Regions from separate parts of the Shewanella sp. K8 genome, predicted to be linked through region 2. Evidence: predicted binding sites of a transcription regulator. Region 2 holds the regulator's gene; each other region holds the start of a gene.
The links. Region 2 encodes LexA, which represses DNA repair genes until DNA is damaged. Its sites were predicted from a motif close to TACTGTATNNNNATACAGTA; they were not measured.
Positions count from the first base shown of each region.

Region 1: the regulator LexA is predicted to act here: its motif matches at 2,002-2,021, upstream of recG (ATP-dependent DNA helicase RecG).
Region 3: the regulator LexA is predicted to act here: its motif matches at 1,703-1,722, upstream of ON072_RS10670 (DNA topoisomerase III).
Region 4: the regulator LexA is predicted to act here: its motif matches at 1,504-1,523, upstream of dinB (DNA polymerase IV).

Region 1 covers NZ_JAPEHY010000042.1:19,235-22,347, reverse strand. Annotated here, with positions in the region: gene ON072_RS18575 (hypothetical protein) at 1-391, shown strand, start outside; gene ON072_RS18570 (nuclear transport factor 2 family protein) at 438-806, shown strand; gene ON072_RS18565 (hypothetical protein) at 852-1,457, shown strand; gene ON072_RS18560 (YrhK family protein) at 1,628-1,867, shown strand; gene recG (ATP-dependent DNA helicase RecG) at 2,038-3,113, shown strand, end outside.
Region 2 covers NZ_JAPEHY010000024.1:45,283-48,395, forward strand. Annotated here, with positions in the region: partial or broken gene coxB (cytochrome c oxidase subunit II) at 1-694, opposite strand, end outside; gene ON072_RS13770 (cell division inhibitor SulA) at 1,163-1,654, opposite strand; gene lexA (transcriptional repressor LexA) at 1,651-2,271, opposite strand; gene plsB (glycerol-3-phosphate 1-O-acyltransferase PlsB) at 2,536-3,113, shown strand, end outside.
Region 3 covers NZ_JAPEHY010000016.1:85,267-88,379, reverse strand. Annotated here, with positions in the region: gene ON072_RS10670 (DNA topoisomerase III) at 1-1,669, opposite strand, end outside; gene ON072_RS10665 (hypothetical protein) at 1,857-2,231, opposite strand; gene ON072_RS10660 (VOC family protein) at 2,338-2,712, opposite strand; gene ON072_RS10655 (hypothetical protein) at 2,780-3,113, opposite strand, start outside.
Region 4 covers NZ_JAPEHY010000053.1:16,713-19,825, reverse strand. Annotated here, with positions in the region: partial or broken gene ON072_RS20110 (hypothetical protein) at 1-202, opposite strand, end outside; gene dinB (DNA polymerase IV) at 377-1,453, opposite strand; gene ON072_RS20100 (methyl-accepting chemotaxis protein) at 1,608-3,113, opposite strand, start outside.

The DNA.
Region 1 (3,113 bases), on a different contig from region 2:
AGTCAGCGCCTCGGCCAAACCCGTGTGGAACAACCAGCCCTTCTCTGTGCATGGAAAACAAAAACTCAAGGGTGGCGCCCAACTGCAAACCGAACTGGCCAAGCGCTGCTCGCCGCCATCTGACCCTCAGCCCTTGGTGCTATTTCTGGCGGCTTTCCCCGGACTACTCTTGGGCGGCTACCTGGGGTTTCAGGCAGGCAGCAACTGGAGCAGTTTTTGGCTGGGAGTGCTGTGCTTTTTTGTCTCCTGTTTTACTCTGATCCTGAGCGCCGATTGGCTGTGGAAAAACTACTTGGGAGGGCGAAAGTCGATGCAGCAATACCAGGCGGCACTGAATCAATGGCAGAACTCCTGGTACTGTGGCAAGTGTGCCAAAGTCAGTATTTTTTAAACCTTCTTGCCTCTTTGCCGTCACTCATCAGGCCTTGGGAATAACCATGAATCACATCTCAGACATTCAGCAACTGGAAAGCCAACTGCGTAGCGCCATGTTGAATTCGGATATCAATTTGCTGGATAGACTGTTGTCGCCTCAACTGATATTCACCAATCACCTGGGGCAAGTGCTCGGCAAAGCAGAGGATCTGCATGCCCACAGCTCAGGCCTGCTCAACATCACTCGGATAGACATCCTGGCCGAAGAGATACGGCTGCATCAGGGGACTACGATAGTGTCGGCGGAGGTGAATATTCAAGGCAGCTATGCCAAAGCGCCGACCAACGGCCGTTTTCGCTTTACCCGGGTTTGGCTGCACAGGACAACCGGCTGGCAACTGATAGCGGCTCACTCGAGCCTGCTGGTTTGAGCACTGGGTTTTACGACGAACTACTGATTTCATGGTGACCATTTTATGACCAAAAACCCACAGCAGACCAGGCTATGCCAATATCAGCAGCATATGCTGATGACAAAGCTCGAGGCTGAGCCAGGCAAGTTGAAACTCGTCTGGCGCAGCAGGCAAACGCAACTGAAATACGCGCTTTGGGGACTACTGGCGATGCTTGCCGGAATTCTGGGAGTACTGGTGTTGGACCCCGCCAGACAGGACACTTGGTTTACGGCTGCCATCATAGCTATAGTGCTGGGGCTCAGCGGCATCATCATGGGCCTGAACCTCTACCGCCTGCTCAAACCCGTTACTCTGGATCTGCAACAGGGCTGCTTCTTCCGGGGCGGAAAAAGCAAGCCTCTCAGTCAACTCTGCCGCATAGAGGTGCAACGCAATACCTATAACGAAAGATTCAGAAGTCACATGCTTGAACACCTGACTGACGAAGAGCTCATAAGTGTCAGCGTGGTACTCTGTTTTGCTGAGCGTGAGCGACTCGGTTTTGGCCTGTTCAAACCTCAAAAGCAGGCCACAGACAAGGCCAGAGCCTACGCACAAACACTCGCCGAACTGATAGGCTTTAACGGCGAAATAACAGTTACCCAGGGTTCAGGCCTGGGCCGTTAAGTTACGCTACTCTTTAGCCAAGCCTGACAAACCAAAGGGGCCAGCTGTTAACTTAATTCAATGATTATGTTGATATATTTATACACACAAAAACAAAGGGAATTAGATTTGCGCTCGGAGGATGGCAGCGTTAAGGTATCGCGGCGAATCATAACTACCAAGAAGGAACCATGATCGACAGTAAGCAGCGATATTTTGCCGAGCAAGATATCAAAGCCCCCGCCACCCCTCTTCCCAAACACGCCTTGTTCAATACCCTAAGCGACCTGATAGTCGCTCTCTGTTTTCTACTGGGCAGCTTCTTTTTTCTCACAGATGTTCACACTATTATCGGCGCCTGGCTGTTTGTAATAGGCAGTGTTCAGCTACTGATAAAGCCCCTGGTCACCCTGCTGAACTGGTGGCGCTGACAGATTAATCTGCCACCAATATATCAGGGCTTTTGCCATACACTCGCCCCCAGGCAGAAGCCCTGCCACCATTGCTCCACACTTTACCCAGCCGATAAACGCAACGCATTGCCAAGGGCTATTTCTCTGATAGTATATGTATAAATTCACAGTAATCCGGTGCTAAAGGTTTGCAGAGACTGGATCTTATTGCTATCACCGAGCTCAAGGGCGTAGCCGCTAAAATGGCTGAGAAACTGCACAAGCTCGGAATCAACACGGTACAGGATCTGCTGTTCCACCTGCCGCTGCGCTACGAAGACAGAACCCGCATCTACCCCATAGCCAGCCTTACTCCCGGCAGCTACGGCACCATAGAAGCCGAAATTCAGTCCAGCCAGATCATCAATGGCCGCAAGCGTATGTTGATCTGCAATGTCCGTGATGACAGCGGCACCATGACCCTGAGGTTCTTCAATTTCTCAGCCGCCCAGCGCAATGCCATGCAACAAGGTCTGACCATTAGAGCCTACGGCGAAGTGCGCCGAGGTAACCACCAGGCCGAGATCATTCATCCGGATTACAAGATACTCAAGGGCGACGAACCGCCCAACCTCAGTGAAACCCTGACACCCATCTATCCCACCACTGAAGGGCTCAAGCAGGCCAGTTGGATGAAATTGACCGAGCAGGCTCTAAACCTGCTGCAGGAGGACGGACTGCAGGAGTTGCTGCCCGAGGCGCTGCGCCCCAATCAGCAAAGCCTGGCTCAGGCGGTGCGCACCCTGCATAGGCCCCCGGCGGATGTCGATATCTACCGTCTGGAACAGGGGCAACACCCGGCGCAGCAACGCCTGGTGCAGGAAGAACTGCTGGCGCATAACCTGTCTATGCTCAAGCTCAGGGAGCGCAGTAATCATGACAAAGCCGTGCCTTTGCCCGCCACCGGCGCTTTACTCAATCCCTTCCTCGCCGCCTTGCCCTTTAAACCTACGGGGGCGCAGCAGCGAGTGGTGGCAGATATCGGCCGCGATATTGAAAAGCCGCAACCCATGATGCGCCTGGTTCAGGGCGATGTTGGCTCGGGCAAGACCCTGGTGGCGGCCATGGCCGCACTGCAGGCGATAGAAAACGGTTATCAGGTGGCCATGATGGCGCCCACAGAGCTGTTGGCCGAGCAACATGCAATTAATTTCAGTCAATGGCTGGAGCCATTGGGGCTCAAAGTCGGCTGGCTGGCGGGCAAGCTCAAGGGCAAGGCCAGGGC
Region 2 (3,113 bases):
CTTTACCGCAAAGCTCGGCACATTGGCCGCGGTAGATCCCCGGTTTGTCCACCCGGGTCCAGGCTTCGTTAATAAAACCGGGATTGGCGTCTTTTTTGACGGCAAAGGCGGGCACCCACCAGGAGTGGATCACATCATCTGAGGTCATCAGGAATCGGACTTTGCGATTGATGGGCAATACCAAAGGCTTGTCGACTTCAAGTAAGTAGTGCTCGCCCTTGGCTTCCTGGCCTTCTATCTGGGATCTCGGCGTTGCCAATATGCTGAAGAAGTCGATGTCTTCGCCGAAATAGCTGTAGTGCCATTTCCATTGCGAGCCGGTGATCTTGACCGTCAGGTCGGCATCACTGGGATCTTCCATGGCAATCAGCGTTTTGGTTGCGGGGATTGCCATCAGGATCAGGATTAAAAAGGGGATAAGCGTCCAGGCAATTTCTACCTTGGTACTTTCATGGAATTGGGACGCGACTGCCCCTTTGGACTTCCTATGGTTGATCATGGCGTAGATCATCACGCCGAATACGACCAAACCTATGGCGCAACAGATATAAAGAATGATCATGTGCAGGTGATACACCTTGCCACTGATCTCAGTTACCCCTTGAGTCATATTCAAGGGCATATCTGCCTGAGCGCCTGGAGACAACAAGCTGACGCACAACAAGGTCAGCAAAACACACAGCCATTGCTTCACAAGACATCTCCTCTGTCAATTGCATTCGCAACTACAAAGAAGAGTCACACAGTAAGTCTTTGCTCTATGCAAACTCTTCAGTTCCCAAAAAAGCAACGATGACTTCAAAGTGCGGCGGCGGTTTCACTTAGCTCTAGGTATACAGGTGGTGACCACTGTTGCACTTACCGCTGAATATACTCAGCATTTCCGGCGACGGCACCACTCGTTATGAACCGAAATGGGGCGGTCAACCTACGACGAATTGCATGGAGATAACACAATCGTTGTTCTTACATTACTTGTAGATTAAATATTGATCAAGATCACGATGTTTTCTAACTATATGAAAAAAAAGCGTCTGTTAATCCAGAGGTGAATTCTGTGTGAGTAGCAGAGCTGCGCGGTTTGCCGCCGATTGACAGGGGAAGGCATTGCACCAAAAAGGCACAGAAAAAAGGCCATCCCAGGGATGGCCTTTAAACACAATCAATGGATGGAGTGGGTAAGTTCGTTGAGGTGGTTATCCACCTCTTTCGCCTGCTGTCCCGTTTCCAACACTATGCCCATGGCTCTGGCGTTACGGGCGACCAGCTGCAATCGGCGGTTATCACGGGCATCCAGGCTGTCTATCCAACTGATCACTGCACTGGAGGTGCCGTTGGTCAGGGCTCTTTCCGTTGCCCACAAGGCTTCTACTTCATCCTTGGTGCGCACCAAGAGTACTCTATCCATTCTGACACCGGCCCTTGCTAAGGTTTCTTTGTAACCTATGCTGGCCGGGGCGTTAATCAAGACTATCCAGCGTCCCTGTTGACTCAATTGCGCCAATTGAGGGCAGAGGCGCAATAATTCCTGACGTCCCTGGCTATGGCTGGCCAAGCTGGAGATACCGGTATGTTGCCAAGGCTGATTGCCGGCAATACCGGTGTCTGTCCACAGGCCTGGGTGTCTTGGGGCGTTGCCAGTCATTATGCTCATAGCCAGTCTCCATTGCGTATTATCCCTACCGCCAGTCCTTCAATGGTCAATGGCTGGAAAGTCAGGTCGACTTTGATTGGGGAGTAAGCCTCGTTCTCGGCATGTAGATAAACCACATTACCTTTCTTTTCAAAGCGTTTCACAGTTACATCGTCTTCAACCCTGGCCACCACGACTTGACCGTTACGGGCTTCCTGTACCTTGTGAACCGCCAGGAGATCACCTTCGAGAATACCTATGTTCTTCATGCTGTCGCCGCGTACCCGCAGCAGAAAGTCGGCATTGGGGTGGAACATGCCAGGGTCGACCTGGTAATACTGCTCAACGTGTTCCTGTGCCAGTATGGGTTCACCGGCGGCAACCTGACCAATCAAGGGCAAGCCTGTTTCTGACTCCGCTTGTTCATCATGAGGCAGGCGAATACCACGAGAGGTGCCTGGCATGATCTCAATACAGCCTTTCTTGGCCAATGCCTTGAGGTGTTCCTCGGCGGCATTGGCGCTCTTGAAGCCCAGCCGGGTAGCAATTTCGGCCCGGGTTGGCGGCATGCCGGTGTCGGCTATATTGCGTTTAATCAGTTCCAGAATCTGTGCCTGGCGCGGTGTCAGTGGTCTCATGGTAATTCCTGTTTTTTCATACAGTACCTGTCAGTATATACAGTATTTTTATCAGTGCAAGTATTAACCAAAATTGAAACTTTTAGGGAGTGGCTAAGTAAGCCATTCGGTGCTTTGGTTTTAACGGCTTGGCCCATGCAGCATGGGGAGTTCAAGGCATTGGCCAGAGAAGCTGCCGGGGCCGGTTCGCACCTTCCCTAGCTAAGGTTCAGGAAATTCTGGTATTCTATTGGGCTATTGATTGTGGCTCAGACACTGAAAAAAATGTCCAAACAAGATTCATTCTGGTTTAAATCTCTTCGCTGGCTCCAAAGCAAGCTGGTGCATACCACTGTGGTGCCTCAGGATCCTTTCGCCGATTTGAACCTGGATCCGGCCAAGCCGATGGCCTATGTAATGAAGACGGAATCTGTCAGTGATATTGCGGCATTGGCGGAAGTCACCCGTAAGTTTGGTTTGCCTTGTCCTTATGAGGCACTCAAGGTTGATGATATTACCGTTCCCCGAGTCGTCTGCCTGGAAGGAGCCAAGCCCCTATTCGGCAAGCGCAAGAGCAACAAGCCATTTCTCAGCTGTTTCACTTCTCTGCTGAACCTGCATCAGGCCAATCCACAACTGGATATTCAATTGGTGCCAGTGAGCCTCTATTGGGGCCGCACTCCTGGTAAGGAAGATGACAGCATGCGTGCCGCCGTATTTGAGCGGGAAAATCCCACTTGGCTGCGCAAGTTTCTGATGATCCTGTTTCTGGGGCGCGACAACTTTGTGCAGTTTTCCAATGCCGTGTCGTTGCGGCTGATGGCCGATGAACATGGGACCGACAAGGCTATTGCCCATAAGTT
Region 3 (3,113 bases), on a different contig from region 2:
CCTCGGTAGCCAAAATACTCTTGCCCTGACGTTTCAAAAAGCCACGTTTAAACAAGAGTTCAATGATCCCGGCGCGGGTCGCTTCTGTGCCCAACCCATCGGTTTCCTTGAGGATTTTGCGGATCTCTGGGTCTTTCACATAGCGGCTTATTCCTGTCATCGCCGCCAGCAGTGTGGCATCGGTAAAATGCTTGGGGGCCTGGGTCATCTTCTCCACTAATTCACCCTTAAGGCAATCCAGTATCTGCCCCTGAGTCAGCTCAGGTAAGCTGGTTTGAATATCTTCCGCTTCATCGTCGGCTTTTTGTTTGCCAAACAATTGCTTCCAACCCTGTTTCAATGGCTGTTTGGCCTTGGCCATGAAGCAACCTCCAACAATGTCGATCACAGCTCGGGTTTCAAGGTACTCATAATTAGGGTAAAACTGCGCCAAATACTGACGGGCAATCTGCAAATACACCTGACGCTCACGCTGTGACAACACACCGAGGTTAGCCGTCTTTTCCGTAGGCACTATCGCGTGATGGGCGTCCACCTTGGCATCATTCCAGGCCTTGGACTTAAGGGCGGGATTGGGCGCTTCACAGCCTTGCAGCAGTTCTGCCGCCCCTTGGGTAATGGCATTCAAGACTGTCGGGGCCAGCTGTAACTGCGCCTTGGGCAGGTGACGGCTATCGGAGCGCGGATAGGTTATCAATTTATGCCGTTCGTACAGGGACTGCGCCGTATCCAGCACCTCTTTGGCGCTCATACCGAAGCGTTTGGCGCAATCAATCTGCAGCGCAGACAGACTGTAGAGCAAAGGCGGTGCCTGGTGTCTTTGCTTGCGCTCCAGCTCATCTACCCGGCCGGGTTGGCCGGTGATCCTGCCGACCACATTCATCGCCAAACCGCGGGAGAGCACCCGCCCCTCCTCATCCATCCAAGGTTGACAGGCCTCACTGGGCTGCCAGCGGGCGCTGAAACAGCTCCCCTCTTGGGTGCTAAGATGGGCCAGTACTTCATAAAAAGGTTTGGGCACAAAGGCCGCGATTTCCAGGTCGCGCCGGACAACCAAACCAAGCACAGGGGTTTGCACCCGACCGACCGACAGCACGCCCTGATAGCCCACCTTGCGCCCCTGCAGGGTATAGGCACGGGTCATATTCATGCCGTAGAGCCAATCGGCTCGGCTACGCGCCAGTGCCGAAGTCGACAATGGCACAAACTCGCGGTTGCTGCGCATCTGCCCCAGGGCGCGTTTTACCGCCTGCGGGTTGAGATCGCTTATCAACAAGCGTTTAACCGCTGCCAACTTATCGCCCTTGACCCCAAGATGGGCAATCACTTCATCCACCAACAACTGCCCTTCCCGGTCCGGATCGCCGGCATTGACTAACTCCCTGGCCTGCTTGACCAATTTACGCAAGACACTGAGTTGGCCGCGACTGCTGGCTTTGGGTTTAATCTGCCAATCGGACGGGACAATAGGCAGATGTTCCAACTGCCAGGACTTGTAGGCGGGATCGTAAGCATCCGGCTCTGCTTGCTCCAGCAGATGACCTATACACCAGGAAACACAATCTCCGTTGCCAAGCTCGATATAGCCCTCATGTTTGCGATGGGGTTTGGGGAGCACCTCGGCGATGGCGCGCCCAAGGCTGGGCTTTTCGGCGATATAGAGGATCATCCACTGCGTCCTTTGGCTGTCACTGAACAGTATTACTGGATAAAATTACAGTAATTCTAGCCAAGTCATCTGTCGGCTGCAAACCCTCTGTGGGTAATGGCATGATTAACTAAGCTTGATTGGGCAAAGTTGATAGAACAAGGCGATTGAACAAGGCAACTAAACAAAGCAACTAAACACAGCGCAGCTATCTATTTTCCTCCTCAAGCTCCGCCAGGAATTCTTCACTTACCCAGTCAGCCGTTTCGGGAAGGACTTCTTCTGACAACCAGGAAAAAATATCCTTGTACACGGCCCTGGCCGGAAAACCTTGCTGTTCGCGCTTTCCTGTCCAGGTTAAATGGACAGAGACCAGCTCTTTTTGTATTTCGCCGTCAATCACTTTAAACCCAGCCACGCTGTCATTGTCTTGCCGCCTGGCGATGGGATAGAAGTCCTCCCCGGTTTCTTTTTGGTATTCCATTCTCAGCCCGGGTCCGCCGGGTTCATCGATAAACCACCAAGGCATGAGTCCTGCAAATTTATGCGCTTTCAACCAGTAATACTCTATGGGTAACTGCATCTGCTTAATTCCTTATTGGCCCGACGCTCTGCCCCGGGGTAAAAGCAATTCACCTGGATTTACCATAGTTAAATCAATGGGTTATTTAAGTAAAATCATCCACTATTCAATTTGAAGTTAGGAGTATATCCGGATCATGTTGAAGTACATTGAGCAATTTCCCAAATGGATCTCTGATATAAAAGCGGCGCACACCCCAAGGCTCTGAGATTGGCCCGTATTCAATCTCTATGTTTTGCGCTCTCAGCCGATGAAGCACCAAATCAAGATTGTCCACCTCAATAGATAGATCTGGCACCGGCGTCCCTGAGCCGCCTTCGGTCGCCAAACTGATTTGAATTTTCATCTCTTCAGCTGAGCCAAGGGTTTTAATCCAGCCATGGTCCATAACCAGCTCAAGACCAAAAATCGATTCATAAAATACTTGGCCTGCGTCCAGGTCGGCAGCGGCCACATTGGCTACGATTCGTTTCACTTTCATCAAGCAAGTCTCCTGAAATCTGCTCAAGCCGGCAACGCCGCCGATACGAAAGAGCGAGTCTGTTTTTTTAGCCTAACCATTCGCATGGCACCTGACCTTGCCGATAGCTTTGCTTTAAATAATCCAGAAACCTTGACTCCAAGCCCATGGTCCGAGCTTTCTCAATCAGCTCCAGGTCATCTGCGATATAACAGCATATCTCGTGGCAATTGGTCGCTTGGGACAATTTTATAAACAACGCTTTGCTATCAAATTTGTTATCCAAGCTGTTATCCAAGTGAGCATCAACCTCGCCTACTTGCTGATTTAAATGCACCCAAGCATTATCGAATGCCGCGTCATCCCTTTTATCCAGCAAGGCATCCAGCTCATCAGCGCGCTTTGAAAACAGATTTTCCAGT
Region 4 (3,113 bases), on a different contig from region 2:
GCAGCTTTGACTGGGGGGCAAACCCGCGCTCTCTAGCCTCTTTAACCCTATGCTTCAACGCCTTAAGCTCCTGAGAATTCAATGGTGGCAATTTTTCTTCTTGCTGGCTTTCTGGAGAAACACTTTGAATCAATCCCTCACGTCCATTGTCTTTACTGGTAGGCATTACATAAGTCGATTTTTTACTTAATTTACTGTTCATAAAGTCCCTTTTATAAGTGTTAACTTTAGTGGTCAAGTTAAATTGGCCACGGTTTTGTATTCAAGCCAGTATCTTCGCTATGACTCGTTCGGTGCACTAGAACTTTGGTAAAGTATCGCCAGCTATGCTTGTGAGTCGTGATCTTTCCCCCGAATTCAAGCCGTCAATTGGGGATTAGAAAGCCAGGTCCAACTGCTGCAAAGCTTCCTCTGCCGGTGAGTGGCTGTCATCCTGGCTGACCAGCCCGGCAGCCACCCCCAGCAGACGGATGCCTCGGCCGTTGGCTCTTTGCAGTGCCTGGGTCAGCAATTCATCCAGCAGGCGCACAGATAACTCACTCGAGCGGGTTTCTATAGTGGTCTGTTTAAAGTCACTGAACTTGAGTTTGACTACCAGCTTATGAATTTGCCTGTCTTTGGCTCCGCGCTCCAGACGGCGGGCCAACTCCTGCACCAACTGTGGCATTACCTGGCGACACTGGGCCAGGGTATGAATATCCTCTGCCAGCGTGGTTTCTACCCCAACAGACTTGCGCTCTCGGTTGATGGTCAGTTCACGCTCGTCTATCCCCTGAGCCCTTTCATAAAGCAAGGTACCAAACTTTCCAAACCGCTGTTGTAACTTGGTCAGCGGCACCTTTTGCACATCCGCGCAGGTATGCAGCCCCATATCGGCCAGCTTCTGGGCGGTGACCTTACCGACGCCGGGGATCTTGATAAGCGGCAGGTTTTTTACAAACTCAGGCAGTGCCTGTGGCGTGACCACATACTGGCCGTTGGGCTTGTTGAGATCCGATGCCACCTTGGCGAGAAACTTGACCGGGGCGATACCTGCCGAAGCCGTCAGGCCGGTTTCTGCCAGGATATCGGCGCGAATAGCCTCGGCAATGAGGGTGGCCGAGCCTTGGTATAACGAGCTATCGGATACATCCAGGTAGGCTTCATCCAGCGACAGAGGTTCAATCAGTGAGGTATAGCGGGCGAAGATGGCCCGGATCTCTGCCGAGACTTCCTTATAGACAGACATGCGCCCGGGGATCAGCAGCAGCTCCGGGCAAAGCTTTAACGCATAGGCCGAGGCCATGGCTGAGCGAACGCCAAATTTACGCGCCTCATAATTGCAGGTGCTTATCACCCCGCGTCTGTCACTGCTGCCGCCGACGGCCAGAGGTCGGCCACGATATTCTGGAAAATCACGCATCTCCACTGCGGCAAAATAGCAGTCCATGTCGATATGTATGATCTTTCTCAAGCTTGCTTTCCGGATCTCAAAGGGCTCGGTCGAGCCGGACACAAACAGAGTACTGTATAAAAACACAGTTAACAAGCCAGGATAACGAAAAAGCAGATCAATCGAGAGCAAAAAAGGAGAGCCAGGGCTCTCCTTAATGGATTTAAAGCTCGTCTTAATCGATGCGGAACTGACCTATGTTGCGCCCCAGAGCCGTGGCCAACTGTTGGAATGCCTGCATCTGATGTGACAGCTCTTCGCTGGCGCTCAGGGATTCATCGGAGCGGCCACGAACATTTTCAATGTTGCAGGCCACTTCTTCGGCCACCACAGCCTGCTGGCCTATCGCCGCAGTGATCTCCATGGTTTGCAGCTGGATGGCATCCACTGCCGCGGTTATTTCTGTCAGTGCCCGCTCAACTTCCAGAGTCAGGCTTTGGCCCTGGTTGGCCTCCCTGACTCCGGCTTCCATCACCTGTTCGGCTTGTTGTGCCTGTTGCTGCAAAGTCTGGATAATACCCTGAATATTGGTCGTGGAGTCCTGAGTGCGGGATGCCAGGGTGCGCACCTCATCGGCCACAACCGCAAAGCCCCTTCCCTGCTCGCCGGCGCGAGCCGCTTCAATGGCGGCGTTGAGTGCCAGCAGATTGGTTTGTTCGGCAATGGCGCGGATCACACTGAGCACCTCGCCTATCTCCTCTGAGCTGCTTCTGAGCGCCCGAATAACCCCCGCAGCCTGGTTGACCTGAGTGGAAAGTGAGTGCATTCCCTGACTGGCCTGCTGCACCACATCTGCGCCGTTTCTGGACTGCAACAACGCCGTCTCGGAAAACTCGGCGGCTCGTTGGGCGCTGGTCGCCATCTCCTGGCTTGTGTGGGCCATTTCGGTAGCGGCTGTGGCCACTGAGGCAATTTCCTGTTTCTGGGCGCTGACAGAGGCCAGTGCGTTGTCACACACCTCAGCCGCGGCGGCAACACCATTATCCACCCGACCACTGAGTTCACGGGTTTCCAGCAACAGACTCTGCACCTTGGCGGCAAAACGGTTGAATGCCGCGCCGAGACGCCCAAGTTCATCGGCGCGGTTGATTTCAATGCGGCGTGACAAGTCGCCCTCACCCTCGGCGATATCTTCCATGGTGTGCAGCAGGCTATTGAGATTACGCCGAAACGGCAACATCATCAGGAAAACGGTTAACGCCACCAGTAAAATAATCCCCACTGAGACCAGGCTGGTTTGCCAAAGGCTTTGCTTCACCGGTGCCTGAAACACTTCATTGGGCAACATGAACCCCAAATACCAGCGCACCTTGGGATAATCACCGCGAATGGCAATGTAGCTCACCCGCTGCAACTCTCCCTGATAAGTGACTTCGGCAATACCGGCATCCCGGGTTTGCATTTCACGTTTCAGTTCACTAAAACCCTGATTGTCGCCGCTGAGATTGTCAATAACGGCCGCATCAGAGCCGGCGGGAAACCCCTGGTTAAAACCCGGGAAGTAAACCAGCTTTCCCTGCTCCGTCATCAAAAACGCCTGGCCTTCGCCCCGGTATTTGATTGGCGCCAACAAGTTTTTACCTATGGTATCGATGAGAATATCCATACCGCCTATGCCTATCAGGCGACCATTGGCATCCTTGACTACTGTCTTGACCGTGGCCGAGATTGAGCCGTCGTT